One region of the Bradyrhizobium sp. ISRA464 genome, then DNA from elsewhere that is predicted to be linked to it. Evidence: predicted binding sites of a transcription regulator. Region 1 holds the regulator's gene; each other region holds the start of a gene.
What was found. Region 1 encodes PhoB, which activates phosphate uptake and scavenging genes when phosphate is short. Its sites were predicted from a motif close to TGTCATNNANCTGTCAT; they were not measured.

Region 1 (7,242 bases):
GAGATGGCCCTTGCCGAGCAGCTCACCCGAGGTGAGGCCCGGCTTGAGGCGGGTGGCATCGTAGCGCGCGTAGGCGCGCAGCCGGTCGGGCGCCCGGAAATCGACGATCAGCAGCGAGACCGGACCGTCGGTCCGGGTCTGCAGGATGAAGCGGCCCTCGAACTTGACGGATGAGCCGAGCAGCGTCGTCAGCACGATGGCCTCGCCCAGCAGCTTGCCCACCGGCGGCGGGTAATCGTGCTTGTGCAGGATCTCGTCGAGCGCGGGACCGAGCCGGGTCAGCCGTCCGCGCAGGTCGAGCGCGTCGACCTCGAAGGCCAGCACCGCGTCGTCAACCGGAATAGCCGATGGCGCGCGGGTCGGCGCCTCGGCAGCGATTTTGGTGTCGGGGGATTGTGGAACCATGGCGCTCTATCTGGGGTCTCGGACCGCAAAACGAAAGGGGCACACGCGCGACGCCTGAGCCCAAGCCTGATGAGCTCAAGTATTCGCGACAACTCACAGCAGCAGTTACTGCTCCCGGCGCGAGGCCGGGACGACAGCATTAAATGCGCGCTATGCGACCGCGTTAAAACACCAGGCCAAAATGCCCTTCTGCGCATGCAGGCGATTTTCCGCCTCGTCGAACACGACGGACTGCGGGCCGTCGATCACCTCGTCGGTGACCTCCTCGCCGCGATGCGCGGGCAGGCAGTGCATGAACAGCGCGTCGGGCTTGGCCAGCGACATCAGCTTTTCATTGACCTGGTAGGGCCTGAGCACGTTGTGGCGGTGCTCGCCCTCCTTGTCGCCCATCGACACCCAGGTGTCGGTGACGACGCAATCGGCGCCGCGGACCGCGGCTTCCGGATCGGTGCCGAGCACGATCGACGCGCCGGTGGTCTTGATCCAGTCGCGCATCGCCTTCTTCGGCGCGAGCTCCGGCGGGGTCGCCACGTTGAGATTGAACTTGAAGCGCTCGGCGGCATGCGCCCAGGAGGCCAGCACGTTGTTGTCGTCGCCGGTCCAGGCCACCGTCTTGCCCTCGATCGACCCGCGATTTTCCTCGAAGGTCATCAGGTCGGCCATCACCTGGCACGGATGCGAGCGACGCGTCAGCCCGTTGATCACGGGAACGGTGGCGTGCGCTGCAAGCTCCAGCAGCGCATCGTGGTTGAGGATGCGGATCATGATCGCGTCGACATAGCGCGACAGCACGCGCGCGGTGTCGGCGATGGTCTCGCCGCGGCCGAGCTGCATCTCGGCGCCGGTCAGCATGATCGATTCACCGCCGAGCTGGCGCATGCCGACGTCGAACGACACCCGCGTGCGGGTCGACGGGCGCTCGAAGATCATCGCGAGCGTCTTGCCTTCGAGCGGCTTCCTGCCCTTCTCGTGGGCCTTCAGCTTCGCCTTCATGGCGGCGCCGGCCGAGAGCATGTTGCGCAGCTCGGCGAGCGGCAATTCGTTAATGTCGAGGAAGTGGCGGACAGGCTTGCTCATCATCCTGCCGCCTTCTTCGGCTGTGCGGTCGCCAGCGCGGCACAGGCGCGCTCAAGGCTTCCGATCGCCTGGTCGATTTCGGCCTCGGTGACGATCAGGGGCGCCAGGAACCGGACGACGTTGTCGCCGGCGCCGACGGTGAGCAGCTTCTGCTCACGCAGCGCGGTGACGAGATCGCCCGAGGGCACCACGGCCTTGACGCCGATCAACAGGCCTTCGCCGCGCACGTCCGAAATCACGCCGGGATAGCGGTCGACGGCCGAGGCGAGCTTCTGCTTGAGCAGCAACGACATCTTCTGCACGTGATCGAAGAAGCCAGGCTTGAGCATGACGTCGAGCACGGCATTGGCCGCCGCCACCGCCAGCGGATTGCCGCCGAAGGTCGAGCCGTGCGAACCCGGCGCCATGCCAGCCGCGGCCTTTGCGCTCGCCAGCACGGCGCCGATTGGGAAGCCGCCGCCGAGCGCCTTCGCAAGCGACATCACGTCGGGCGTCACGCCGACGCGCTTGTAGGCGAACAGTTCGCCGGTGCGGCCCATGCCGGTCTGCACCTCGTCGAACGCAAGCAACAGGCCGTGCTCGTCGCAGAGCTGGCGCAACGCCTTGAAGAAGGCTTGCGGCGCCGAACGCACGCCGCCCTCGCCCTGCACCGGCTCGATCAGGATGCCGGCGGTGTGCGGCCCGATCGCCTTCTTCACCGCCTCGATGTCGCCGTGCGGAACCTGGTCGAAACCATCCATCGGCGGGCCGAAGCCCTCGAGATATTTGGCGGAACCGGTGGCGGCCAGCGTTCCGAGCGTGCGGCCATGGAACGCGCCCTCGAAGGTGATGATGCGGTAGCGCTCGGGATGCCCCTTGGAGAAGTGATAGTGGCGGACCAGCTTGATCACGCCTTCCATCGCTTCCGCGCCGGAATTGCAGAAGAACACGTAGTCGGCAAAGCTCTGCTCGCACAGCCGCGCGGCGAGCACCTCGCCGTCCGGGCTCTTGAACAGGTTCGACATGTGCCAGAGCTTGGTCGCCTGTTCCTGCAGCGCCTTGACCAGATGCGGATGCGCGTGCCCGAGCGCGTTGACCGCGACACCCGACGTGAAATCGAGGTAGCGGTCGCCGTTGGTTGCGATGAGCCAGGCGCCCTCGCCGCGTTCGAAGCCGAGATCGACCCTGGCGAAGACGGGAAGCAGATGCGACGTGGCGCTATTGGTCATGGCAATCACTGACGGGTTTGAGGCCGACAATTGCCGCGTGCCTTGACGCCAGCGCAGCAACGGCCAGCTTCGGAAAACAAAACGTGCCGCCTTTTCGGGCGGCACGTGGCGAACATTGTATGCTGCGGGCAGTCGCTGTCAATCGCCACGAAGTGACCTTCCTGCAATGCGAAACGCGCGCGATCCGGTGCATTCCGGTGAGGTGGAAAAGCCTCATTGCAATGCATAAGTGTGGGAACATGTGGACGCGTTGCCGCGGACTCTTGCGCCAGAGTCACGCCATATTGTAGCGTTTGGCCTGTCGGATACGACATCTCGTGCGGCAGTATTGGACCCTCTAAGTAGCTTTCGTTCTGCGTACACGTTCGGGCGCGAAACCGCGTCCGGCGAGGGCTAAGGGATTCTGACCGCAGGGATATTTGTCAGATTTGGCTCGCAGCGCCGCTCCAATGTCTGGCCGGCGCAAGGCGAAGGGAAGAATGCGATGACGGTATTGACCTGGTCCGATGATCGCGTCGAGCAGCTGAAGAAGCTCTGGGAGGCGGGCCTGTCGGCCAGCCAGATTGCGGCGGAACTCGGCAATGTGACGCGAAACGCCGTGATCGGCAAAGTGCATCGGCTTGGCCTGTCCGGCCGTGCCAAGGCCCCCTCCACGGCTGCCCCGCGGCAGCGCAAGGCCCGTCCCGCCCAACACATGATGCGGGTGGCGCGCCCGGTCTCGCGCGGCAACACCGCGCTCGCGCACGCCTTCGAGGTCGAGCTGGAGCCGGATCCGGTCGCCTATGACAATGTGGTGCCGATGAGCCAGCGGCTGTCGCTGCTCGAGCTGAGCGAGGCCACGTGTCACTGGCCGGTCGGCGACCCCTCGAGCCCCGAATTCTTCTTCTGCGGCGGCAAGGCGCTCACCGGCCTGCCCTATTGCGCGCATCACTCGCGTGTCGCCTACCAGCCGGCCGCCGATCGGCGCCGCCCGGCCAACAAACCGCCGACACGGTAAACACAGCTCATAAAACGAAATCCCCGCGCAAGCGGGGATTTTTTATGCCTGCAGAGTCTGGTGATGTGTCCCGGCAGGCGCCGCGACGACACTCACGCTTACTGCTGCGGCTCGGCCTTGGCGAAGCGGTCGTCCAGCGCATAGCCGGCGCCGCGCACGGTGCGGATCGGATCCTGCTCGCGGCCGGGATTGAGCAGCTTGCGCAGCCGGCCGATATGCACGTCGACGGTCCGCTCGTCGATATAGATGTCGCGGCCCCAGACGCTGTCGAGCAGCTGCTCGCGGCTGAACACGCGGCCGGGATGCTCGAGGAAGAACTCGAGCAGGCGATACTCGGTCGGCCCGAGATCGATCGGACGGCCCGAGCGCGCCACGCGGCGCTTCTCGCGGTCGAGTTCGATGTCGCCATAGGTCAGCACGGTCGCGAGCCGCTCGGGGCTCGCGCGGCGCAACAGGCCCTTCACGCGCGCCAGCAGCTCCGGCACCGAGAACGGCTTGACGATGTAATCGTCGGCGCCGGTGGCGAGACCGCGCACCCGCTCGCTCTCCTCGCCGCGCGCGGTCAGCATGATGATCGGAAGCTGCTTGGTCTCGGGGCGCGCGCGCAGGCGGCGGCACAATTCGATGCCGGAAAGGCCCGGCAGCATCCAGTCAAGCACCACGAGATCGGGAATACGCTCCTTCAGCCTTGTGTCGGCATCGTCGCCGCGCCCGACCGTTTCGACGTCGTAGCCTTCCGCGTCGAGGTTGTAGCGCAACAACGTCGTCAGCGCTTCCTCGTCTTCGACTACCAGAATGCGTGCGCTCATCGGTCTATGTTCTTTCTCTGTGTTGATCCGTTGCCCGGACGCGAACCAAGCACCTCAGCTAGCCGTTGCCCGGCACCGTCGTGGCAAAGGTGGTCATGTCGCCCTTCGGTCGCTTGTCGGTGATCTGCTGGCCTTCGATCATGTAGAACACGGTTTCGGCGATATTGGTGGCGTGGTCGCCGATGCGTTCGATGTTCTTGGCACAGAACATCAGATGGATGCAGAACGAGATGTTGCGCGGGTCCTCCATCATGTAGGTGAGCAGTTCGCGGAACAGCGAGGTGCAGATCGCGTCGACCTCCTCGTCGCCTTTCCAGACGGTCATCGCAGCCGGCAGGTCGTGTGCGGCGTAGGCGTCGAGCACCGACTTGACCTGCGACAGCACGAGGTCGGTCATGTGCTCGAGGCCGCGGATCAGCTTCAGCGGCTGGAAATCGCTCTCCAGCGCCGCGACGCGCTTGCCCATGTTCTTGGCGAGGTCACCGATCCGCTCGAGATCCGTGGCCACCCGCATCGCGCCGACGATCTCGCGCAGGTCGATCGCCATCGGCTGGCGGCGCGCGATCGTCAGCACCGCGCGCTCCTCGATGATGCGCTGCAGACCGTCGATCTCGACGTCGGCGGCGACGACGCGCTTGCCGAGCGCGACGTCGCGGCGGATCAGCGCGTCGACGGACTCGGTGATCATGCGCTCGGCGAGGCCGCCCATCTCGGCGACCAGGCGGGTGAGTTCCTGCAGATCGCTGTCGAATGCCTTGGCGGTATGTTCAGAAGCCATCGCGTGTCTCCTCAGCCGAACCGGCCGGTGATGTAGTCCTGGGTGCGTCGATCGCTCGGCGAGGTGAAGATCTTGTTGGTGTCGTCGAACTCGATCAGTTCGCCAAGATACATGAAGGCGGTCTTGTCGGACACGCGCGCCGCCTGCTGCATGTTGTGGGTGACGATCGCGATCGTGTAGTCCTCGGACAATTCCTGGATCAGCTCCTCGACCTTGGCGGTCGAGATCGGGTCGAGCGCCGAGCACGGCTCGTCGAACAGGATCACCTCGGGCCGCACCGCGACCGTGCGGGCGATGCACAGGCGCTGCTGCTGTCCGCCCGAGAGCGAGAGGCCCGAAGCGTTCAGCTTGTCCTTGACCTCGTTCCACAGCGCACCGCCGCGCAGCGCCTTCTCGACGCGGTCGTCCATCTCGGACTTCGAGATCTTCTCGTAGAGACGGATGCCGAAGGCGATGTTCTCGTAGATCGTCATCGGGAACGGCGTCGGTTTCTGGAACACCATGCCGACCCGCGCGCGCAACAGGTTGAGGTCGAGCTTGGGGTCGAGGATGTTGGTCTGGTCCAGCATCAACTGGCCGACGGCACGCTGGCCCGGATAGAGGTCATACATCCGGTTGAAGATGCGCAGCAGCGTCGACTTGCCACAGCCCGACGGACCGATGAACGCCGTGACGCGGTTGGTGCCCAGCGTCAGGTTGATGTTCTTCAGCGCGTGGTGCTCGCCGTAATAGAAGTTGAGGTTGCGCACCGTGACTTTCGGCGGTGCCTCCGGAAGCGGCACCTGGGGAACGTGGCTCGCGACAGTCGTCGAAACGGAAAGCTCGGTCATTTTGCGGCCCTTTCGGCACCGAGGATACGCGCGCCAATGTTGAGCGCGAGCACGGTGATGGTGATGAGCAATGCACCGCTCCACGCCAACTCCTTCCAGTAGGCGTAGGGGCTTTGCACGAAGTTGTTGATGGTCACCGGCAGGTTGGCCATCGTGCTGGTCAGGCTCAGGCTGAAGAACTGGTTCGACAGCGCGGTGAACAGCAGCGGCGCGGTTTCGCCGGCGACGCGGGCGGTGGCCAGCAGCACGCCGGTGATCAGACCCGATCGGGCGGCACGATAGGCGATCCGCTTGATCACCAGCGAGCGCGGCAGGCCGAGCGCGGAAGCCGCCTCACGCAGCGGGTTGGGCACCAGCAGCAGCATGTCCTCGGTGGTGCGCAGCACGACCGGGATCACGATCACGGCGAGCGCCAGCGCGCCGGCGATCGCCGAGAAGCCGCGCATCGGCACCACCACGGCGCCATAGATGAACAGGCCGATGATGATCGAGGGCGCGCTGAGCAGGATGTCGTTGATGAAGCGGATCACCGAGGTGAGCTTGTCATGCCGGCCGTATTCGGCAAGGTAGGTGCCGGCGAACAGGCCGAGCGGCGCGCCGATGCCGACCCCGATCACCGTCATGATGATCGAGCCGACGATGGCGTTGAGCAGGCCGCCCTCGGTCGAGCCCGGCGGCGGCGTGTTCTGGGTGAAGAGCTGCACGCTCAGGCCCGCGACGCCGTTGTAGAGCAGCGTGAACAGGATCAGCGCCAGCCAGGTGACGCCGAACAGCGCGGCGCCGATGCACAAGGCGCGGACGACGATGTCACTGCGGCGGCGTGATTTGTAGATCGGGTTCATGGCGTCACTTCCCCGCTTTCTTTTCCAGCCGCAGCAGCATCAGCCGCGCTCCGGCCAGCACGAAGAAGGTCAGCACGAACAGGAGCAGGCCGAGCAGGATCAGGCCGGACTGGTGCAGGCCGTCGCTCTCGGCGAATTCGGAGGCGATCGCCGCCGAGATCGTGGTGCCCGGCGCGAAGATCGACGAGGAGATGCGGAACGAGTTGCCGATGATGAAGGTCACCGCCATGGTTTCGCCGAGCGCGCGGCCGAGTGCCAGCATGATGCCGCCGATCACGCCGACCCTGGTGTAGGGG
Region 2 (7,242 bases), 1.4 Mb from region 1:
CGCGCAAGCGGCTGAAGGCGACGCTGGCGATCGCCGTCTTTTGCGCGGCGCTTCTGATCGCAGCGCTCGGCGCGGAAGTGAATCTGCGCACGCTGTTCGCCTATTTCGGCAACTTCGTCAGCTATTTCGATCGCATCCTCACCCTCGATTCAGGTGGACGGGTCTGGACCAATCCGGCCGAGTGGTTCTGGGGCTGGAAGAAATGGTTGCGGTTGCTCGGCGAGACGCTCCTGATCAGCTATGTCGGCACGCTGATCGGCGCCGTGCTCGCCTTCGCGCTGAATTTCTTCGCCGCCCAGAACACCTCGCCGTCGCCATGGCTCCGCTTCACGGTGTGCCGCCTGCTGGAGTTCGCCCGCACGGTGCCCGGCATCGTGTTCGCGCTGATCTTCGTGATTGCCTTCGGCCTCGGACCGATGGCCGGCGTGCTGGCGATCGCGATTCACTCCACCGGCGCGCTCGGCAAATTGTTCGCCGAGATCGTCGAGAACGCGGACATGAAGCCGGTCGAAGGCATTCGCTCCACCGGCGCGAGCTGGCTGTCCTGCATGCGCTTCGCCGTGCTGCCCCAGGTCGCGGCGGGTTATGCCAGCTATGCGCTGCTGCGGTTCGAGATCAACGTCCGCGAGGCCTCGGTCATGGGCTTCGTCGGCGCCGGCGGCATCGGTCAGGAGCTCGTGGTCGCGATCCGCAAGTTCTATTATTCCGACGTCAGCGCCATCCTCGTGATGATCATCGTCACGGTCTTCATCATCGACATCTCGACCGGTTGGCTGCGCGGCCGGCTGTTCGGCAAGGAGACGCGCCGGTGAGCCAGCTGCCGAAGCCGGATACGGGCGAACTGCGGGCGAAATATCCCGATGTCTTCAACCGGCCCGCCTCGGCGCGGCTGGCGACGCCGGCGATGATCGTAGCTGCGCTCGCGATCTTCGTGTTCGGCCTGGTCGATCTCGATTTCTCGCCGACGAAACTGATTACCGGGATCGGTCAGCTCGGCTGGATCACCATGATGATGATCCCGCCGAATCCCGGCTCGTCGCTGCCGCTCTACATGCAGGCGCTCGGCGAGACGCTGTCGATTGCGCTGCTTGGCACCACGCTTGCGGCGTTGATGGCGCTGCCGGTCAGCCTGCTGGCGGCACGCAACATCATCCCGTCGAACCTGATCCGCTTTCCGGTGCGTCGCTTCCTGGATTCGATCCGCGGCGTCGATACGCTGATCTGGGCGCTGGTCTGGATCAACGTCGTTGGTCTCGGCCCGTTTGCCGGCGTGCTGGCGATCGCGGTGTCGGATTTCGGTGCGTTCGGAAAGCTGTTCTCCGAGGCGATCGAGGCGGCCGACCGCAAGCAGGTCGAGGGCATCAGGGCCTCCGGCGGCAATGCGCTGCATGAAATCCGCTTCGGCCTGTTGCCGCAGGTGCTGCCGGTCATCGCGGGGCAGGTGCTCTATTTCATCGAGTCCAACACTCGTTCGGCTACGATCATCGGCATCGTCGGCGCCGGCGGCATCGGCCTGCAGCTCGCCGAGCAGATCCGCGTGCTGGAGTGGCAGAAGGTGTCGTTCCTGATCCTGATGATCCTGATCGCGGTCGCCGCGATCGACTTCATCTCGAGCAGGTTGCGCTTCGCCATCATCGGGCAAAGGGCGGTGGCCTAGCAAGTCACCTCGCCCCGCTCTTGCGGGGAGAGGTCGGATTGCGAAGCAATCCGGGTGAGGGGAGCTCCCCGCACTCATATCTGTCCAGTTCGCGGCAGCAGCCCCTCACCCCGACCCTCCAAGAGCGAGCTTCGCTCGTCTCGACCCCGTAAGAACGGGGAGAGGGAGGGATACTCAACTGTTCTCCACCAGAAACTCCACGCGCTCGGCGGCGAAGCGAGAGCGCTTGGTGACCAGCGGTTTGTCAGCAGTGTCGACGTCGGTGGCATCGACGACGAGCACCGCGTGGCCCAGCGCGAGATTGAGCCGCACGGCATCGGTGGCATCGACGATCGCTCCGGTGATCCGGGTCAAGGAGCGCCGGTAGTCCCTGACGCCGTAATGCGCCAGCAGTTTCGTCATGGAGCGGACGTTGGCGAACACGTTGCCGGCATCGGGAAAGCGTTCGGCCGACAGCCAGGTGGTGGAGACGCAGATCGGCGTGCGGTCGGCGAGGCGGACCGACTCGATCCGGATCAGCGGGGCGCCGAGTTTCAGGCCCAGCTCGCGGGCGATCTCGCGGGTGGCGACGTCGCCGCGGGCCTCGATCAGCTGGCCGCGCGGCTCGTGTCCGCCGGCGCCGACGATCTCGGAAAATCGGGTGCGTGAGCGCAGGGGATAGGCGAGGCGCTGCGCTTCGACATAGGTGCCGCTGCCGCGCTCGGCGCGCACCAGGCCGCGTTCCGCCAGCGCCGCGAGCGCGCGCCGCACGGTGTGGCGGTTGACGCGATAGGTCTCCGCGATCTCCATCTCGCCGGGCAGCTTTTCGCCGGCGACGAAGCGGCCGTCAGCGATGCCGCGCTCGATGCCGTCGGCGACCTGCCGCCACAAGGCGACGCCGGAACTTTCCTGCATGCTCATGACGCCGTGATATCAGAAATCTTCAGTTTGTCACGAAACAGTCATGGCGCTTCGCTATCAAGTTGTCTATTAACGTAGACAACTTGAGTCAGGCAAGGTTGCTCATGAGTTCGGCCGGTCGGAACAGCAAAGAGGCGCAGCGCAAGGCCGCAATGGCGGTGCTGGCGCATTCCGGCGCCGCCGAGATCGCGGAGCGAATGCGGCAGATCGCGGTGCCGGCGCATGAAAATCTCCGCGAGCCCGAGAATGGCCTCGTGATGCTGCGCGGCCGGGTCGGCGGCGACGGCGCGCCGTTCAATCTCGGCGAGGCGACGGTGTCGCGCGCCGCAGTGCGGCTTGCGACCGGCGAGGTGGGCTTCGGCTACACGCTCGGCCGCGATGCACAAAAGGCGCAGATGATCGCGCTGTGTGACGCTATGGTGCAATCGGCGGAGTTGTCCGGCGAGGTGGAGGCGAAGGTGATCGCGCCGCTGCGTGCGGCGGTCGACGCTGAACGCAGCCGCAAGGCCGCCGAGACCGCGGCGACGCGGGTCGATTTCTACACCATGGTGCGCGGCGAAGGATGATACGATGACGACGGTTGCCGAATTGCCCGCAGATTTTTCCGACAAGGTGTTGTCGGCGCAGTCGACGTTCCGCTCGGTAATGGACGCAATGGCGCGCCCGGGCAGCGTCCAGCGCGTCGCGGCGCAGGCGGGGACGCCCGCCGGCATGATGCGCGGCACGGCTGCGATTGCGCTGACGCTGTTCGATCACGACACGCCGATTTGGCTCGATGGCGCGATGTCGGCGACGCCGGATGTCGCGAGATGGCTGAAGTTTCACACCAGCGCGCCGGTGATTGCGGATTCTACGGTCGCCAGTTTCGCGCTGATCGGCGATGCGGCGAGCCTGCCGGCGCTCGATCGCTTCGCGTTCGGCAGCAGCGAATATCCGGATCGCTCGACCGCGCTGATCCTGCAGGTGGACAGCCTGACGCAGGGGCCGGCCTTTGAGCTGAAGGGGCCGGGCATCGACGGCACGGCGCTGCTGCAGGCGATGATCCAGCCGCGCGACCTGTTCGGACGGCTCGCGATCAACGAAACTCTGTTCCCGCGCGGCATCGACGTCGTGCTGGTCCATGACGATGCCATTGTCGCGATCCCCCGCACCACGCGGTTGGTCGCAAGCGGAGTGTAAGCGATGTATGTAGCCGTCAAGGGAGGTGAACGCGCCATCGAGAACGCCCACCGCCTGCTCGCGCATGAACGGCGTGGCGACCGCGATGTGCCGGAGGTATCGCTGGCGCAGATCGCCGAACAGCTCTCGCTCGGCGTCGATCGCGTCATGACCGAAGGCTCGCTCTACGATCGTGAGCTCGCGGCGCTGGCGATCAAGCAGGCGCGCGGCGACATGATCGAGGCGATCTTCCTGGTCCGCGCGTTCCGTGCCACGCTGCCGCGCTTCGGCGCGACCGAGCCGGTGAATACCGACGAGATGCAGGTGCGGCGTCGCATCTCCTCGACCTTCAAGGACATTCCGGGCGGCCAGATCCTGGGGCCGACCTTCGACTACACCCATCGCCTGCTCGATCCGCAGCTTGCCGAGGGTTTCGTGCCGGAGCAGCCGCTGACGGCGGAGGCGTCGCAGGCCGCGACGCCGCGCGTGACCGACATTCTCGGCCGTGACGGCCTGATCGAAGGCTCGCCGCAGGCGGATGCCGATGCACCGGTCGGCGACCTCACGCGCGAGCCGCTGAACTTTCCGGCCGACCGCGACCTGCGGCTGCAGAACCTGGCGCGTGGCGACGAAGGTTTCCTGCTTGCGCTCGGCTATTCGACGCAGCGCGGCTATGGCCGCAACCACCCCTTCGCCGGGGAGATCCGCTTCGGCGATGTCGAGGTCGAGTTCTTCGCCGAGGATGCCGGCTTCGCGGTGCCGCTCGGTTCGATCGAACTGACCGAGTGCCAGATGGTCAACCAGTTCAAGGGCTCGGCGACCGAAGCGCCGTGCTTTACCCGCGGCTATGGCCTGGCCTTCGGGCAGAGCGAGCGCAAGACCATGTCGATGGCGCTGGTCGATCGCGCTCTTCGCGCGCGCGAGCTCGACGAGGAGGCGACCTCGCCGGCGCAGGACGAGGAGTTCGTGATGTCGCACTCCGACAATGTGCAGGCGACCGGCTTCGTCGAGCATCTGAAGCTGCCGCATTACGTCGACTTCCAGTCCGAGCTTGGCCTGTTGCGCAAGCTGCGGCAGGAATTCGCCGAGGCGAACGAGGCTCCCGAAATGCAGGAGGCCGCGGAATGAACGCGCCGACTTACAACTTCGCCTATCTCGACGAGCAGACCAAACGGATGATCCGCCGTGCGATCCTGAAGGCGATCGCGATTCCCGGCTATCAGGTGCCGTTCGCGAGCCGCGAGATGCCGATGCCCTATGGCTGGGGCACCGGCGGCGTGCAGGTCACCGCGGCGATCCTCGGCCCGAACGACGTGCTGAAGGTGATCGACCAGGGCTCGGACGACACCACCAATGCGATCTCGATTCGCAAGTTCTTCGGCAAGACCGCGGGTGTGGCGACCACGACCTCGACCACGGATGCGACCGTGATCCAGACCCGGCATCGCATTCCGGAGGCGCCGCTGCATGCGGGCCAGGTGCTGGTCTACCAGGTGCCGATCCCGGAGCCCTTGCGCTTCCTCGAGCCGCGCGAGACCGAGACGCGGCGCATGCACGCGCTCGCCGAATACGGGCTGATGCATGTGAAGCTCTACGAGGACATCGCGCGGTTCGGCCACATCGCGACCGCCTACGCCTATCCGGTGAAGGTGAACGCGCGCTACGTGATGGATCCGTCGCCGACGCCGAAATTCGACAATCCGAAGATGGACAATTGCCCGGCGCTGCAATTGTTCGGCGCTGGCCGCGAGAAGCGCATCTACGCGATCCCGCCGCACACCACGGTGGTCTCGCTCGATTTCGAGGATCACCCGTTCACGCGCTACCGTTTCGATGCGCCGTGTGCGCTGTGCGGCGCCGACGATTCCTATCTCGACGAGATCGTGACCGACGACAAGGGCGGGCGGATGTTCGTCTGCTCCGACACCGATTTCTGCGAGCAGCGCCAGGAGGCCGGACATCACGGCGCGCTGAGCGCAGCGCCGCACAAGGAGAAGGCGCATGTCTGAGCTGTCCCGCCTCGACAACGACCAGCCGCTGCTGGTCGCCGAAGGGCTTGCCAAGAACTATGGCCAGCTCGCGGCCTGTCGCGACGTCTCCTTCTCGCTCTATGCCGGCGAGGTGCTGGCGATCGTCGGCGAATCCGGCTCGGGCAAGTCGACCCTGCTGCAGCTTCTGTCGGCGCAACTCGCGCCGAGCGCGGGACGGGTGTCCTACCGGATGCGCGACGGCGTGCTGCGCGATCTTGCCGGCCTCGGCGAAGCCGAGCGGCGCTTTCTGTTCCGCACCGATTGGGGTTACGTGCACCAGGATCCAGCGCAGGGATTGCGCATGGCGGTCTCGGCCGGCGCCAATGTCGGCGAGCGGCTGATGGCGGTCGGCTGGAATCATTACGGCCGGATCCGCGACACCGCGTCAAACTGGCTTGAGCGGGTCGAGATCGATGTCGGCCGTATCGACGATGCACCCAAGACCTATTCGGGCGGCATGCGGCAGCGGCTGCAGATCGCGCGCAATCTCGTCACCGAGCCGCGGCTGGTGTTCATGGACGAGCCGACCGGGGGCCTCGACGTCTCGGTGCAGGCACGCCTGCTCGACCTGATGCGCAACCTCGTCAGCGAGCTCGGCCTCGCCGCCATCGTCGTCACCCACGATCTCGCCGTCGCGCGGTTGCTGTCGCACCGTGTGATGGTGATGAAGGGCGGCCGCGTCATCGAAACCGGATTGACCGACCAGGTGCTCGACGATCCGCGCGAGCCCTATACGCAAGTGCTCGTTTCCTCGATTCTGCCGCCATGAGCCCGCCAATGACCGCGATGATCGAACTTGCCAATGCCGAAAAGACCTTCACCATGCATCTGCAGGGCGGTGTCGAACTGCCTGTGGTGCGCGGCGTGTCGTTCCACGTCGAGCCGGGCGAATGCGTGGTGCTGTCGGGCCCCTCGGGCGCCGGCAAATCCTCGATCCTGAAGATGATCTTCGGCAACTACCGCTGCGACAGCGGCCGGATCGGCATCCGCCACCATGGCACGGTGATCGACCTCGCCACGGCCGAGCCGCGCCAGGTGCTGAGCATCCGCCGCTCGACCATCGGCTATGTCAGCCAGTTCCTGCGCGCCGTGCCGCGGGTGGCGACGATCGACGTCGTCGCCGAACCTCTGATCGCCAACGGCGTCGCGCGCGAGGAAGCTCGCGAGCGTGCCGGCCGCCTGCTGCGCCGGCTCAACATTCCGGAGCGGCTGTGGCCGCTGCCGCCCTCGACCTTCTCCGGCGGCGAGCAGCAGCGCGTCAACATCGCGCGTGGCTTCATCTCGGATTTGCCGATACTGCTGCTGGACGAGCCGACCGCCTCGCTCGATGCCGCGAATCGTGCCGTGGTGGTCGAGCTGATCGGCGAAAAGAAGACAAAGGGCGTCGCGATGGTCGCGATCGTTCATGACGATGAGATCCGCCATTTGATTGCCGACCGCATCGTCGACGTGACCTCGTTTGCCGCTGCCGCCTGAAGGACCGTTTGAAATGACTGC
Region 3 (7,242 bases), 3.7 Mb from region 1:
GCGGAACCGTCTGGCCGCTGCCACGGAGTCGCAGCCATGCGTTCAGGAACTCACGTTGCCTGTCGACTTGACGATCGAGGGATTTGCGCTCTCGAACTGCAAGGCCGTGGGCCCTCTGTGCACATCGGCAGGCTTCGGTCGGGGACGGAAATATTCTATGAAGGCGCCGATTCGCAGCAAAACACCGTTAACGGCCGCTTTCCGATGCGCAAAGCGCGAGCGAATGCCATTCGACTAAGGATGAACCGGAACCGGTGTTGGCGATGCCGCGCTGCACAGCTTTCCACCTTGCGTAACCGCCACGGATGACGGCATATTCCGGCCCGGAGGCGGCGGGCTCCGGACGGTTTCCAGGACGCATCGGACAACCTGTCGGACATCAAAAGAACTGGCCACGCGGGCGAGAGGCCTCGCAGCGATGGCGTATGGGGGATTCTATTTGGCCGATGAGTTCATTCTCGAAACCAGCGGATTGACCAAGGAATTCGCGGGTTTCTTCGCAGTTCGTGACGTCGCGCTGAAGGTGCGTCGCGGTCACATTCACGCGTTGATCGGGCCTAACGGCGCCGGCAAGACAACCTGTTTCAACCTGTTGACCAAATTCCTGAACCCTTCGGCGGGCGAGATCCGCTACAAGGGGCAGGATATCACCGCGATGCCGCCGGCCGACGTGGCGCGGCTCGGATTGGTCCGGTCGTTCCAGATTTCGGCGGTGTTTCCCCATCTGACAGCGCTCGAAAACGTCCGCGTGGCCTTGCAGCGCCAGCACGGTGCGTCGTTCGATTTCTGGCGCTCCAAGACCGTGCTCGACCACTTCAATCCGCGCGCCCATGAGCTGTTGAACGACGTCGGCTTGAGCGAATTCGCCAACACGCCGGCGGTCGAGATGCCCTATGGCCGCAAGCGCGCACTTGAAATTGCGACGACGCTCGCGCTCGACCCGGAGATGATGCTGCTCGACGAGCCGATGGCCGGCATGGGCCATGAGGACATCGACAAGATTGCGGCGCTGATCAAGCGGATTTCCGCCAAATACACCATCCTGATGGTCGAGCATAACCTCTCGGTCGTGGCCAATCTTTCCGACGTCATCACCGTGCTGACGCGCGGCCAGGTGCTGGCGGAGGGCAACTACGCCGACCTCTCCAAGGACGAGCGCGTGAAGGAAGCCTATCTGGGAGCGGGTCATGGCTGAGGCGAAACTGGCGGAAGCCCCCGCGACGGCTGCCAGCGCCGAGGTGCTGTCGGTCAAGGATCTGCAGGCCTGGTACGGTGAGTCCCACATCCTTCACGGCATCAATTTCAGCGTGAAGGCCGGCGAGGTCGTGACGCTGCTCGGCCGCAACGGCGCCGGCAAGACCACGACGCTGAAGTCGGTGATGGGTGTCATCGGCAAGCGCTCCGGCTCCATCCGGTTCAACAATCAGGAGATCATCCGCGCCACGTCCGACAGGATCGCGCGGATGGGAATTGCGTTCTGCCCTGAGGAGCGCGGCATCTTCTCGAGCCTCGACGTGCGCGAAAACCTGATGCTGCCGCCGGTGGTGCGGAGCGGGGGCCTGTCGCTCGACCAGATCTTCACGCTGTTTCCGAACCTGAAGGAGCGCCTCACCAGCCAGGGCACCAAGCTTTCGGGCGGCGAGCAGCAGATGCTGGCGATCGCGCGCATCCTGCGCACCGGCGCGCGCTTCCTGATGCTGGACGAGCCGACCGAAGGGCTGGCGCCGGTCATCATCCAGCAGATCGGCCGCACCATTTCGCGCCTGAAGTCGGAGGGATTCACCATCCTTCTGGTCGAACAGAATTTCCGCTTCGCCTCGACCGTTGCCGACCGCTACTACATCGTCGAGCACGGCAAGGTGATCGACGGATTCTCGAATTCGGAACTGTCGGCCAACATGGACAAGCTCCATACTTACCTTGGCGTCTGAGATCGCCTGAACCAGAAAATTTAGGACGAGGGAATACCGGATGAGGAATACGATTTCAGCGCTTCTGCTCGGCACCGCGATGGTGTTCAGCGCCGCGAGCGTCGCCTCCGCCCAGGACAAGATGGACAAGACGGTCAAGATCGGCGCACTGTCCGATCAGTCCGGCCTCTATGCCGACCTCGCAGGTCCCGGCTCGACGCTGGCGGCGCAGATGGCGATCGAGGATTCCGGCCTGAAGGCCAAGGGCTGGACCATCGATCTCATCTCCGGCGATCACCAGAACAAGCCCGACATTGGCACCACCATCGCCCGGCAGTGGTTCGACGTCGACAAGGTCGACGTGGTCGTCGACGTGCCGAATTCCGGCGTCGCGCTCGCGGTCAACAACGTCGTGAAGGAAAAGAACGGCGTCTACATCAACTCGGGCGCCGCGACCTCGGATCTGACCAACGCGCAGTGCTCGCCGAACACGGTGCACTGGACCTACGACACCTACATGCTCGCCCACGCCACCGGCCAGGCGTTGGTGAAGGCGGGCGGGGACACGTGGTTCTTCCTGACCGCGGACTATGCGTTCGGCGCGGCGCTGGAACGCGACACCACCGCCGTCGTCACCGCCAATGGCGGCAAGGTGGTCGGCGGCGTCAAGCATCCGCTCAACACCGCGGACTTCTCCTCCTTCCTTCTGCAGGCGCAAGCCTCCAAGGCCAAGATCATCGGTCTTGCCAATGCCGGCGGCGACACCACCAACTCGATCAAGCAGGCCGCCGAGTTCGGCATCGTCAAGGGCGGCCAGAAGCTCGCCGCGCTCCTGCTGTTCCTGACCGACGTCAAGGCGATCGGGCTCGAGACCGCGCAGGGCCTCAACTTCACCGAGACGTTCTACTGGGATCTGAACGACCAGACCCGTGCCTTCTCCAAGCGCTTCTCGGAGCGGATGAAGAACAGCGCTCCCCCGACCATGGTGCAGGCCGGCGTCTATGCGGGCCTGATGCATTATTTCAAGGCGCTGGAAGCGCTCGGCGGCAATCCGCATGACGGCGTCAAGGTGGTCGCCAAGATGAAGTCGATCCCGACCGACGATCCTCTGTTCGGCAAGGGCGAGATCCAGCCCAACGGCCGTGTCACCCACAGCGCCTATCTGTTCGAGGTGAAGAAGCCGTCGGAGTCCAAGGGGCCGTGGGATTTCTACAAGCTGGTCGGCACCGTGCCGGGCAACCAGGCTTTCACCCCGCTCGACAAAAGCACCTGCCCATTGCTGAAGAAGTAACGATCGTGCCCGCCGGTCACGGCGTGACCGGCGGGCTTTGTCTACCCAAGCGAAAGCTCATTCGATGCAGGCTTTATACGCACAGCTCCTGGTGGGACTGATCAACGGCTCGTTCTATGCGTTGCTCAGTCTGGGGCTCGCCGTGATCTTCGGCATGCTCAACATCATCAATTTCGCGCACGGCGCGGTCTACATGATGGGCGCCTTCGTGGCGTATTTCCTGCTCAACCTGGGCGGCATCAACTACTGGTGGGCGCTGATCATCGCGCCGATCGTGGTCGGCATCTTCGGCATGATCCTCGAACGCACCATGCTGCAATGGCTGACGGGGCTCGACCATCTCTACGGGCTGCTTCTGACCTTCGGCATTGCGCTGATCATTCAGGGTGTGTTCCAGAATTATTTCGGCTCGTCCGGTCTGCCTTATTCGATCCCGGATCAGCTCAGGGGCGGCATGAATCTCGGCTTCATGTTCCTGCCGATCTATCGTGGCTGGGTCGTCGTGTTCTCGCTTGTGGTTTGCCTGGCGACCTGGTTCCTGATCGAGAAGACGCAGCTCGGCGCTTACCTGCGCGCCGCCACCGAAAACCCGACGCTGGTGCGCGCCTTCGGCATCAACGTGCCGCGCATGATCACGCTGACCTACGGGCTCGGCGTCGGCCTCGCGGCGCTTGCCGGCGTGCTATCGGCGCCGATCAACCAGGTCCGGCCGCTGATGGGCGCCGATCTGATCATCGTGGTGTTCGCGGTGGTCGTGATCGGCGGCATGGGCTCGATCATGGGATCGATCATCACGGGCTTCGCGCTCGGCGTGATCGAGGGACTGACCAAGTATTTTTATCCCGAAGCCTCCAACACCGTGGTGTTTGTCCTGATGGTGCTGGTGCTGCTGGTGAAACCCACGGGACTGACGGGACGGGCGGCCTGATATGTCAGCATTGACCGACGATACGATTCCGGTGACGCCGCGCGCGATGCGCGACGAAATGATTGTGTTCGCCGTGATGGCGGTGCTGCTGGCGGTGGTGCCGTGGACGGGGGTCTATCCCTTCTTCGTCATGCAGGCGCTGTGCTTCGCGCTGCTCGCCTGCGCCTTCAACCTTCTGATCGGCTATGGCGGCCTGCTGTCGTTCGGCCACGCGATGTTCCTTGGCACCGCGGGCTACGTGTCGGCGCATGCGCTGAAGGTGTGGGGGCTGCCGCCCGCGCTCGGCATCGTGGTCGGCACGGCTGCTGCGGCCTTGCTCGGCCTCATCACCGGTTACATTTCGATCCGCCGGCAGGGCATCTATTTCTCGATGATCACGCTGGCGCTGTCGCAGCTGCTCTACTTCATCTATCTGCAGGCGCCGTTCACCCACGGCGAAGACGGCATCCAGGGCATTCCGCAGGGCCACCTGTTCGGGATCTTCGACCTCTCCAAGCCGATGGTGCTCTATTACGTCGTGCTGGTCGGATTCCTCGCCGGCTTCCTCCTGATCTACCGGACCATCAATTCGCCGTTCGGCGAGGTCCTGAAGTCGATCCGCGAGAACGAGCCACGCGCGATTTCGCTGGGCTACAAGACCGACCAGTACAAGCTGCTCGCCTTCATCCTGTCGGGCACGCTGGCGGGATTCGCCGGCTCGCTGAAGGTCTTCGTGGCGCAGAACGCCTCGCTCACCGACGTGCATTGGTCGATGTCCGGTGAAATCGTGCTGATGACGCTGGTCGGCGGTCTCGGCACGATTTTCGGACCCGTGGTCGGCGCCTTCGTGATCATCGCCATGCAGCAATATCTTGCCGGCTTCGGCCAGTGGGTGACGGTGATCCAGGGCGTCATCTTCGTGGCCTGCGTGCTGCTGTTCCGGCGCGGTCTCGTCGGCGAGCTCGCCCATTACCTCCGGCGCTCGCTGTAGGCGTTTTCCAGCGGAGTGGACCCCGGTTTCGCGCGAAGAAATCGCGTTAAACCAGAATTCAGGGCAGGGGCGAGCTGCCCTTTCGAGAGCCGACATAGCGGTGGATGACCGCCCATTCGGGCGGTCGCCCCCGGATGCTTTCCTCGCGAAATGTTCTATGACAGTTTTGTGACGGCTTCCGATGGCCGTCCAAAACGATGGAACTGAACAATGTTGCGCTGGTTTCGCTCCTTTCTGCCCAAGGAAGAGCGGTTTTTCGACCTGTTCGCCCGCCACGCCCAGACCTCCGTGCAGTGCGCGATGGCGCTGCAGGACATGCTGAAGGGCGGGGAGGAGACGCCCGTCTTCTGCCAACGTGTCAATCAGTTCGAGAACGACGCGGACAACATCACCCGTGAGGTCCTGACCGCCGTCCGCCGCACCTTCATCACACCGTTCGACCGCGGCGACATCAAAAGCCTGATCACGTCGATGGACGATGCCGTCGACCAGATGCAGCAGACCGCGAAGGCGGTCGTGCTGTTCGAGGTGCGATCGTTCGAACCGCCGATGCGCGAGATCGGCAGCCTGATCATCGAATGCGCCAATCTGGTCGGCCGCGCGCTGCCTCTGCTGCAATCGATCGGGCAGAATGTCGTGATGCTGACCCAGATCACCGAGGAGCTGACCAAGCTCGAGGGCCGGGTCGACGATCTCCACGATATCGGCCTGAAGGAATTGTTCCTGAAGCATCGCGACGCCAACACGATGGACTTCATCGTCGGTGCGGAGATCTACGATCATCTCGAGAAGGTGGCCGACCGCTTCGATGACGTCGCCAACGAGATCAACTCCATCGTGATCGAGCAGGTCTAGTCACGTGGACGCCACGTTGGGTCTTCCCGTTCTCGTCATCCTGATCGCGGTCGCGCTGCTGTTCGATTTCCTGAACGGCCTGCACGACGCCGCCAATTCGATCGCTACCATCGTCTCGACGCGCGTGCTGCGGCCGCAATATGCGGTGTTCTGGGCGGCGTTCTTCAATTTCGTCGCCTTCACGGTGTTTGGCCTGCACGTTGCCAACACCATCGGCACCGGGATCATCGAGCCGTCGGTCGTAGATGCCACCGTGATCTTCGCGGCGCTGGTTGGCGCGATCGTCTGGAACCTGTTCACCTGGGGACTCGGCATTCCATCGTCGAGCTCGCACGCACTGATCGGCGGCCTGGTCGGCGCCGGGATGGCGAAGGCGGGAATTTCGGCGGCGGTGTGGAGCGGGCTCTCCAAGACGCTGCTTGCGATCGTGCTGTCGCCTTTGGTCGGCTTCGTGCTGGCACTGGTGCTGGTCGCGATCGTGTCCTGGCTCTCGGTACGCTCGACGCCATTTGCGGTCGATCGCGCGTTCCGCATCCTGCAATTCGCCTCGGCCTCGCTCTATTCGCTCGGCCATGGCGGAAATGACGCGCAGAAGACCATGGGCATCATCGCCGTGCTGCTCTATTCGCAGGGGCACACCGGCGAAACGTTCCACATCCCTTTCTGGGTGGTGCTGGCCTGCCAGAGCGCGATGGCGCTGGGCACGTTGATGGGCGGCTGGCGGATCGTCCGCACCATGGGCCTGCGCATCACGAAGCTGACGCCGATGCAGGGCTTCTGCGCCGAGACCGGCGGCGCCGCGACCCTGTTCATGGCGACCTATCTCGGGGTTCCTGTCTCGACCACGCACACCATCACCGGCGCCATCGTCGGCGTCGGTGCGGCACGGCGGCTGTCCGCCGTGCGCTGGAACGTGGCGAGCTCGATCGTCTACGCCTGGGTGATCACGATTCCCGCATCCGCGGCGGTTGCCGCGCTGACCTATTGGGCGGTGCTGATCCTGCGGTGATCGATCAGGTCACGAGCTTGAGCCCGACGATGCCGGCGACGATCAACCCGATGCTGGCAAGCCGCATCGCAGTGGCCGGTTCGTCGAACAGGACGATACCGAGCGCCGCGGTTCCGACCGCGCCGATCCCGGTCCAGACCGCATAGGCGGTTCCGATCGGCAAGCTCTTGAGCGCGACGCCGAGCAGGATGATGCTGCCGGCCATCGCCGCCAGCGTCAGCGCCGACGGTACGATCCGCGAGAAACCTTCGGTATATTTCAGCCCAATCGCCCAGCCGA
Region 4 (7,242 bases), 1.7 Mb from region 1:
GCAGCGAAACCTCTTACGGCAACGCCGGGATTCTCTCGTCGGGCTCGATCTTCCCGCTCAACACGCCCGCGCTCTGGAAGAACCTGCCGAAATACCTGACCAACCAGCATCCGGCGCTGCGCTGGAATATTCCCTGGGCCATTGCCAATGCCGGCTGGATGATGCGCTTCCTCGCCAGCACCGCGCCGTCGCAGACCAAGCCGCGCGCGGTCGCGCTGCGCGGGCTGATCGGGATGTCGCTGCAGCTGCATCGCGACTGGATCGTGCAGGCGGGCGCGGGGAGCCGCATTCGTGAGACCGGCTGGCTGAAGGCCTGGCGCGGCGATGGGCTCGCGAACGCCAGGGCGGAGCAGGCGGCGCTCGCCGAATACGGCATCAAGAGCGAGGTGCTGGATCGCCAGGCGATCTCCGCGCTCGAGCCCAACATCATTCCTGCCTACAGCGTCGGCCTCCTGCACACGCAGACGGCATCGGTCGATTCGCCAGGTGCGGTGGTCAAGGATTACGCGAGGATGCTGGCGGGTGGCGGCGGCGTGATCCGGCAATCCCAGATCAGGCAGATCGCGTCGCAAGGCAACGGCTGGCGCGTGCAACTCGCGGACGGCGAGATCGCGGCGCGCCATGTCGTGGTCGCGCTCGGGCCGTGGTCGGCGGAGCTGTTGCGGCCACTCGGCTATCGCGTGCCGCTGGCATTCGAGCGCGGCTATCACCAGCATTTCGCGCCGAACCCGGCACGCAAATTGCTGCGGCCGATCCATGATGCGGACGGCAGCTTCGTGATGACGCCTATGGAGCAGGGCATTCGCGTGACCTGCGGCGTCGAACTGGCGGCGCGCGACGCGCCATCGAATTTCTCCCAGCTCGACACGGTGGTGCCGCTGGCGCGCAGCGTGATCGAGTTCGGTGACGCCGTCGGCGAGCGCTGGCGCGGCGCGCGGCCGACGTTGCCCGACAGCCTGCCGATGATCGGCCCGGCGCCGCGGCATCGCGGCCTCTGGCTCGCCTTCGGCAACCAGCACATCGGTTTCACGACGGGCCCCGGCACCGGCGCTGCGATCGCTGCGATGATCGCAGGCAGTGCGCCGCCGTTCGATACACAGGCCTTTGCGCCGAGCCGCTATATCGCGTGACTCCCGCCGGTTCGCCTGCAATGCTGGAGCATCGGATGATCGACGGGCGCGGGACTCCCGGCAATCGAGGGGCAGGATGAACTACGTTTGGGATTTCGGCATCCTTGCCAAATACAGCCATCTGTTCTGGCTCGGGCTTGGCTGGACCATCGCCTACACGCTCGGCACCATCATCCTGGGAACGCTGATCGGCCTGATCGTCGGCATGCTGCGCCTGCGGCGGATCCCGGTGATCGACTGGCTCCTGATCGCCTATATCGAAGCGTTCCGCTGCACGCCGCTGCTGGTGCAGATCATCTGGTTCTATTACGCCTTTCCGGTCGTGATCGGCGTCAACATCCCGGCGCATGTCGCGGCGATGAGCGTGCTCTCGCTCTATGGCGGCGCGTTCTATGCCGAGATCGTGCGCGGCAGCATCGAGAGCGTGCCGGTCGGGCAGTGGGATGCGGCGAAGGCGCTCGGCTTCCGCGGCTGGCCGCTGATGCGGCTCGTGATCCTGCCGCAGGCGCTGAAGCCGATGATGGCGCCCTATGTCAACCAGTCGGTGACGCAGCTGAAGAACACCTCGCTGGTCTCGATCATCGCGGTGCCCGATCTCGTCTACAACGCGACCCTGATCAACGCCGACACCTACCGGCCGCTCGAGGTCTACACGATCGTGGCGCTGATCTACTTCGCGATCCTGTTCCCCTCGACGCTGCTGGCACGGCGGCTGGAGCGCGGGCTGACCTATGACAAGGTGTGAGCGATCCTACAGAGTCGCCACATCGGTGGTTCACCTCTCCCGCTTGCGGGGGAGGTCGGATCGCATCGAAGGTGCGATCCGGGTGGGGGCTTTCCCCACACAAAGAGCGTCGCGCGCGGCGGCACCCCCACCCCGACCCTCCCCCGCAAGCGGGAGAGGGGGATCACTTGCGGCAAGCCCACCTCAAATATTCAACTCGACCGGCACGTCCTCCGGCTTGACGCCGGCGAGGCCGAGGCCCTTGACGAACCATTCGCGCATCTGGCCGATGCCGCGGTTGTAGTCGATCCACACCGACAGGAAATCGCGCCAGCGCTTGTCGGGCTCGCGGCGCACCGCGGTGCCGCTCGCGATCGTCACCGAGGGCGACTGCAGGATCTTGTAGGTGCCGAGGTTCGGATTCTTGGCGATCGCGGTCAGGCCCAGCACCAGCGCGTTGACGACGCAATCGACGCGGCCGGACGACATCTCCAGCATCACCTCGTCGCGCGACTTCAGCGACTTGATGGTGGCGTTGGGGGCAAAGCGCCGGGCCACCGCCTCGTTGGCCGAGCCGACGTCGACGGCAATCTTGACCTCGGGCTTGTTGATGTCGGCCCAGGTCTTGGCCTCCAGGCCCTTCTTCAGCATCGCGCCGAACGGATGTGGAAACACCAAATTGGTGAAATCGACCACCAGCGCGCGCTGCGGTGTCGGATTGAGCGCGAAGCCGAGATCGATCTTGTTGGCCTGCAAATCGAGGATCGAGTTGCCGTAGGTCGATTCGACATATTCCAGCTTGACGTCGAGCAGCTTGGCGAGGTCGTTCGCCATCTCGATCGAGAAGCCGGACCAGGTGCCGGTGGCGAGATCCTTGTTGAAGTAGGGCAGCTCGCCCGGCAGCACGGCGATGCGCAGCACCTTGTTGGCTCTGATACGGTCGAGCGTGTTGTCGGCTTGGGTATCAGCCGAAGCCGGGGTTGCCAGCGCGGCCGCGAGCGCGGCGCCGCTGCCGATCCCGAGCGCATAGCGCAGCGCGTCGCGGCGGTCTTCGGAAATCTTCAGGTCGTCGGATTGAGTCACGTGGGCCTCCCTGCACCAAATCGGGGAAGCCTAGCGTCGGCCTATGGTTGCAGCAATAGTGCCCGCCTGCGCCATTAGTAGGCGAGGTGGCGTCATTGCCTATGTCTTGATCTTCACCTCTCCCGCTTGCGGGGGAGGTCGCAACGCATCGATAGATGCGTTGCGGGTGGGGGCTCTCTCCACAGTACGACTCGCGGTGAGACCCCCACCCCAACCCTCCCCCGCAAGCGGGAGAGGGGGCGTAGGTTGCGTGTGGATAGATCAGTACCTCGCCGGCACGTACATCTCCGGCGGGATCGGGCCGCGGTGATAGTCCGGGTTGCGCACCCGCGGCGGCAGCACGACGGGATCGTGCGCGACCTGCTGATAGGGGATCTGGCTCAGCAGATGCGAGATGCAGTTGAGCCGGGCGCGCTTCTTGTCGACGGCGTCGACGATCCACCACGGCGAGTCGGGCAGATGCGTGTGCTCCAGCATCGTCTCCTTGGCCTTGGTGTACTGCTCCCAGCGACTGCGGGCCTCGACGTCCATCGGGCTCAGCTTCCACTGCTTCAGCGGATCCTGGATCCGCATCGTGAAACGGAACTGCTGTTCTTCGTCGGTGATCGAGAACCAGTATTTCAGCAGAATGATGCCGGAGCGGATCAGCATGCGCTCGAACTCGGGGACCGATTTGAAGAACTCCTGATACTGCTCCTCGGTGCAGAATCCCATCACCCGCTCGACGCCGACGCGGTTGTACCAGCTGCGGTCGAACAGCACGATCTCGCCGCCGGCCGGCAGATGCGCGACGTAACGCTGAAAGTACCATTGCGTGCGCTCGCGCTCGCTCGGCGCCGGCAGCGCCGCGATGCGGCAGACGCGCGGGTTGAGCCGCTGGGTGATGCGCTTGATGACGCCGCCCTTGCCGGCGGAATCGCGCCCCTCGAACAGGATGACGACCTTCTTCTTCTCGTGATGCACCCAGTCCTGCAGTTTGACCAGCTCGCCCTGCAGCCGCAGCAGTTCGCGGAAATAGAGCTTGCGGTCGAGCGCCGGTTCGCCGGACCTCGCCTCGTGGTCGAGGTCGTCGAGCCTGGTATCGTCGAGCTCGAGCTCGAGTTCCTCGTCGAGATTGTCGGCCATCTCCTGGTGGATGCGCGCGCGCAAGGCTTCGTCGTGCAAGGCTTGCTCGTTCAAGGCTTGATCGTGCGAGGCTTCTTCGGCGAGGGCGGAGGCAGTCATGACATCCGTCTTTCCATGTCAGGTGGATCGCGCGGGAGCATTGACGGGGCGTGTTATCATCGTGTGACATCGCGATGACGACCACCTCACATCGCAGCCATGGCTGTGCTAGGAAGCGCCAAGATCAAAAAGGGAGAAACCGATGATTTCACTCACGCCAAAAGATGTCCTGCCGGAGGACGGCACCCGCGGCACGCTGGTGGGGCGGGTCTGGCTGCCGCAGGCCGGCGGTCCGGCCGTGGTGGCGGTCCGCGATGACGGCGTGTTCGACGTCACCGCGCGGTTTCCCACGGTCAGCGCGCTGTGCGAGGAACAGGATCCGGCCGCCGCATTGCGCGCCACCAAAGGCGAGCGGATCGGCGACTTTGCGGCGATCCTCGCCAACACGCCGCCCGATAACCGCGACAGGCAGAAGCCCTGGCTGCTCGCGCCGGTCGACCTGCAGGTGCTGAAGGCGGCCGGCGTCACCTTCGCGATCTCGATGCTGGAGCGCGTGATCGAGGAGCGGGCGCGCGGCAATCCGTCGTCGGCGGAGGCGATCCGCAAGGAGGTGGTGCGGCTCGTCGGCGACGACCTCTCCAAGTTGAAGCCGGGCTCGGCGGAGGCGATGAGGCTGAAGCAGGTGCTGATCGAGCAGAACGCCTGGAGCCAGTATCTCGAGGTCGGCATCGGCCCCGATGCCGAGGTGTTCACCAAGGCTCCGACGCTGTCGTCGGTGGGCACGGGCATGGATGCCGGGCTGCATCCGAAATCGACCTGGAATAATCCGGAGCCGGAGGTCGTGCTCGTCGTCTCCAGCACAGGCCGGATCGTCGGCGCGGCGCTCGGCAACGACGTCAATCTGCGCGACTTCGAAGGCCGCTCGGCGCTGCTGCTGTCGAAGGCGAAGGACAACAACGCCTCCTGCGCGATCGGCCCGCTGCTGCGGCTGTTCGACCAGACCTTCTCGCTGGATGACGTGCGCAGGATGGATGTCGGCCTGACCGTGACGGGGACCGACGGCTTCGTGCTCGAGGGTCACTCCTCGATCAGCAAGATCAGCCGCGACCCGACCGACCTCGTCGCGCAGACCATCGGTCCCGTGCATCAATACCCTGATGGCTTCGCGCTGTTCCTCGGCACGATGTTCGCGCCGGTCAAGGACCGCGATGCCCCCGGCCAGGGTTTTACCCACAAGCGCGACGACATCGTCACCATCGCCGCGCCCCAGCTCGGCAAGCTGGTCAACCGCATGCGCGGCAGCGACGAATGCGAGCACTGGACGTTCGGCGTCGGCGCGCTGATGCGGAACCTGGCGCAGCGCAAGGTGCTTTAAGGATGTAATCGTAGGGTGAGCAAAGCGCAGCGTGCCTACAATTGCGCGGGTGGAGGGCACGGCGCTGGCGCGCCTTTGCCTACCCTGCGCATCATGAGCACGGCTTCGGCCTATCGCATCCCGATCACCTGCGATACTGCGCGTCGCTGACCTTTTCCAGCCAGTCGACATTCCTGCCGTCGAGCGTTTCCTGGATCGCGATGTGCGTCATGGCCGTGGTCGGCGTCGCGCCGTGCCAATGCTTGACGCCGGGCGGAAACCAGACGACGTCGCCGGGCCTGATCTCCTCGATCGGCCCGCCCTCGCGCTGCACCCAGCCGCAGCCGGCGGCGACGATCAGGGTCTGGCCGAGCGGATGAGTGTGCCAGGCGGTGCGCGCGCCGGGCTCGAACGTCACGCTGGCGCCGCCGACGCGCGCCGGCTCGGGGGCCTGGAACAGCGGGTCGACGCGGACGGTGCCGGTGAAATAGTCGTCCGGTCCCTTGCGGGACGGTTGCGATCCAATTCGGGTGATCTGCATGCTCTTGCTCCTGTGGTCTGTTGTCTGAATTGGCACGGCGCCGCCGGCCGGCCGCAGCGATGTCAACGCAGCAAGCGCCCCGCCAGTGCCGGCGAGCAGGCCGCGTCTCGACACCGAGGTCATCGCGGCCGTTGCGCGATCACGTCCTTGACGACCGGCAGCGCCGAGAACGCGTTCGGCCATCCGGCGTAGAAGGCGAGCTGGGTGAGCAGCTCGCCGGCCTCGGCCTTCGTCAGGCCGTTATCCATTGCGCGGTTGAGGTGATAGGTGATCTGCGCGACCTGTCCGGTCGCGACCAGCGCGCTGACGGTGACGAGGCTGCGGTCGCGCGGCGCGAGCCCAGGCCGCAGCCAGAGATCGCGGAACAGGACATCGGCCGTGTACTGCACGAGGCCGGGCGCCGCGTCGCCGGATTGCTGCGCAACGCGTGTCGCGCGCTGCGCCTCGGCCGCCTCGTCGAGCGCAAGCTGCGGGCCCGACGCCGCGGGAAGCTGGTTCGTGCCGATCCCGCGCGCCGCGAACACGTCCTTGGCAATGGCAACCGCCGACATCGCATTGGCCCATCCCGTGTAGAAGGCGAGATGGGTGATGGCCTCGGAGATCTCGGCCGGCGTCACGCCATTGTCGAGCGCGCGATCGAGGTAGAAGGCAAGCTCGATCGTCTGGTTGCGCGCGATCAGCGCGGCGAGCGTGACCAGGCTGCGGTCGCGCGGCGACAGGCCCGGACGCTTCCAGAGATCGCCGAGCAGGACGTCCTGGCGGTATTTCTCCAGCGCGGGCGCGACCGCCCGGATGTCGTCGATATTGGGCATGGGTCTTGATCCTTGTGGTGGCTGTTCCCCCAGCGCAGGGTATGAAGCGATCAGGCAAAAGGCGCCGATCACGGCGGCTATCCGTTTCACGGTCATCTCCTGTCAGGCTCGCGTGTCTGACGCCGCCGGCCGCATCAGGCGCAGCGCGATGCAAGCCCCGCTCAGCACGATCAACGCGCTGGCGAGAAATACGGCGTTGAGCCCGGCGCCTCCGGCGATCAGCCCGAGCAGCGGCGCAGTGATTCGGAGCGCAAGGTCGAGGCACGCGGTGTAGGCGCCCATGGCGAGGCCGCGGCTTTCCGGCGGCGCGCGGCGGATCGCCTCGACGCCGAAGCCCGGATAGACCAGCGAGTAGCCGAGCCCGGCGAGCGCCGCGCCGCCGAACACCGCAAGCCGTGTCGCGGCGAGCCAGATCACGGCGAGCCCGGCCGCCT

Region 2: phnF (phosphonate metabolism transcriptional regulator PhnF) is a predicted target of PhoB. The motif match lies at 2,586-2,602, and genes of this name have one in related genera.
Region 3: MTX19_RS22075 (DUF47 domain-containing protein) is a predicted target of PhoB. The motif match lies at 5,257-5,273, and genes of this name have one in related genera.
Region 4: ppk2 (polyphosphate kinase 2) is a predicted target of PhoB. The motif match lies at 4,225-4,241, and genes of this name have one in related genera.

Annotation. Positions count from the first base shown of each region.
Region 1 covers NZ_CP094526.1:929,895-937,136, reverse strand. The annotation lists gene MTX19_RS04355 (Hsp33 family molecular chaperone) at 1-405, opposite strand, end outside; gene argF (ornithine carbamoyltransferase) at 556-1,482, opposite strand; gene MTX19_RS04345 (aspartate aminotransferase family protein) at 1,482-2,690, opposite strand; gene MTX19_RS04340 (GcrA family cell cycle regulator) at 3,175-3,687, shown strand; gene phoB (phosphate regulon transcriptional regulator PhoB) at 3,786-4,496, opposite strand; gene phoU (phosphate signaling complex protein PhoU) at 4,555-5,274, opposite strand; gene pstB (phosphate ABC transporter ATP-binding protein PstB) at 5,286-6,104, opposite strand; gene pstA (phosphate ABC transporter permease PstA) at 6,101-6,946, opposite strand; gene pstC (phosphate ABC transporter permease subunit PstC) at 6,951-7,242, opposite strand, start outside.
Region 2 covers NZ_CP094526.1:2,369,244-2,376,485, forward strand. The annotation lists gene phnE (phosphonate ABC transporter, permease protein PhnE) at 1-812, shown strand, start outside; gene phnE (phosphonate ABC transporter, permease protein PhnE) at 809-1,657, shown strand; gene phnF (phosphonate metabolism transcriptional regulator PhnF) at 1,832-2,557, opposite strand; gene phnG (phosphonate C-P lyase system protein PhnG) at 2,662-3,123, shown strand; gene phnH (phosphonate C-P lyase system protein PhnH) at 3,128-3,736, shown strand; gene MTX19_RS11105 (carbon-phosphorus lyase complex subunit PhnI) at 3,740-4,843, shown strand; gene MTX19_RS11110 (alpha-D-ribose 1-methylphosphonate 5-phosphate C-P-lyase PhnJ) at 4,840-5,724, shown strand; gene phnK (phosphonate C-P lyase system protein PhnK) at 5,717-6,514, shown strand; gene phnL (phosphonate C-P lyase system protein PhnL) at 6,523-7,221, shown strand; gene MTX19_RS11125 (alpha-D-ribose 1-methylphosphonate 5-triphosphate diphosphatase) at 7,235-7,242, shown strand, end outside.
Region 3 covers NZ_CP094526.1:4,679,248-4,686,489, reverse strand. The annotation lists gene MTX19_RS22100 (ABC transporter ATP-binding protein) at 440-1,195, shown strand; gene MTX19_RS22095 (ABC transporter ATP-binding protein) at 1,188-1,931, shown strand; gene MTX19_RS22090 (ABC transporter substrate-binding protein) at 1,972-3,201, shown strand; gene MTX19_RS22085 (branched-chain amino acid ABC transporter permease) at 3,266-4,129, shown strand; gene MTX19_RS22080 (branched-chain amino acid ABC transporter permease) at 4,131-5,099, shown strand; gene MTX19_RS22075 (DUF47 domain-containing protein) at 5,310-5,954, shown strand; gene MTX19_RS22070 (inorganic phosphate transporter) at 5,959-6,963, shown strand; gene sugE (quaternary ammonium compound efflux SMR transporter SugE) at 6,968-7,242, opposite strand, start outside.
Region 4 covers NZ_CP094526.1:2,609,537-2,616,778, forward strand. The annotation lists gene MTX19_RS12145 (FAD-dependent oxidoreductase) at 1-1,130, shown strand, start outside; gene MTX19_RS12150 (amino acid ABC transporter permease) at 1,207-1,875, shown strand; gene MTX19_RS12155 (transporter substrate-binding domain-containing protein) at 2,059-2,937, opposite strand; gene ppk2 (polyphosphate kinase 2) at 3,199-4,062, opposite strand; gene MTX19_RS12165 (fumarylacetoacetate hydrolase family protein) at 4,304-5,476, shown strand; gene MTX19_RS12170 (cupin domain-containing protein) at 5,601-5,996, opposite strand; gene MTX19_RS12175 (carboxymuconolactone decarboxylase family protein) at 6,116-6,808, opposite strand; gene MTX19_RS39215 (MFS transporter) at 6,911-7,242, opposite strand, start outside.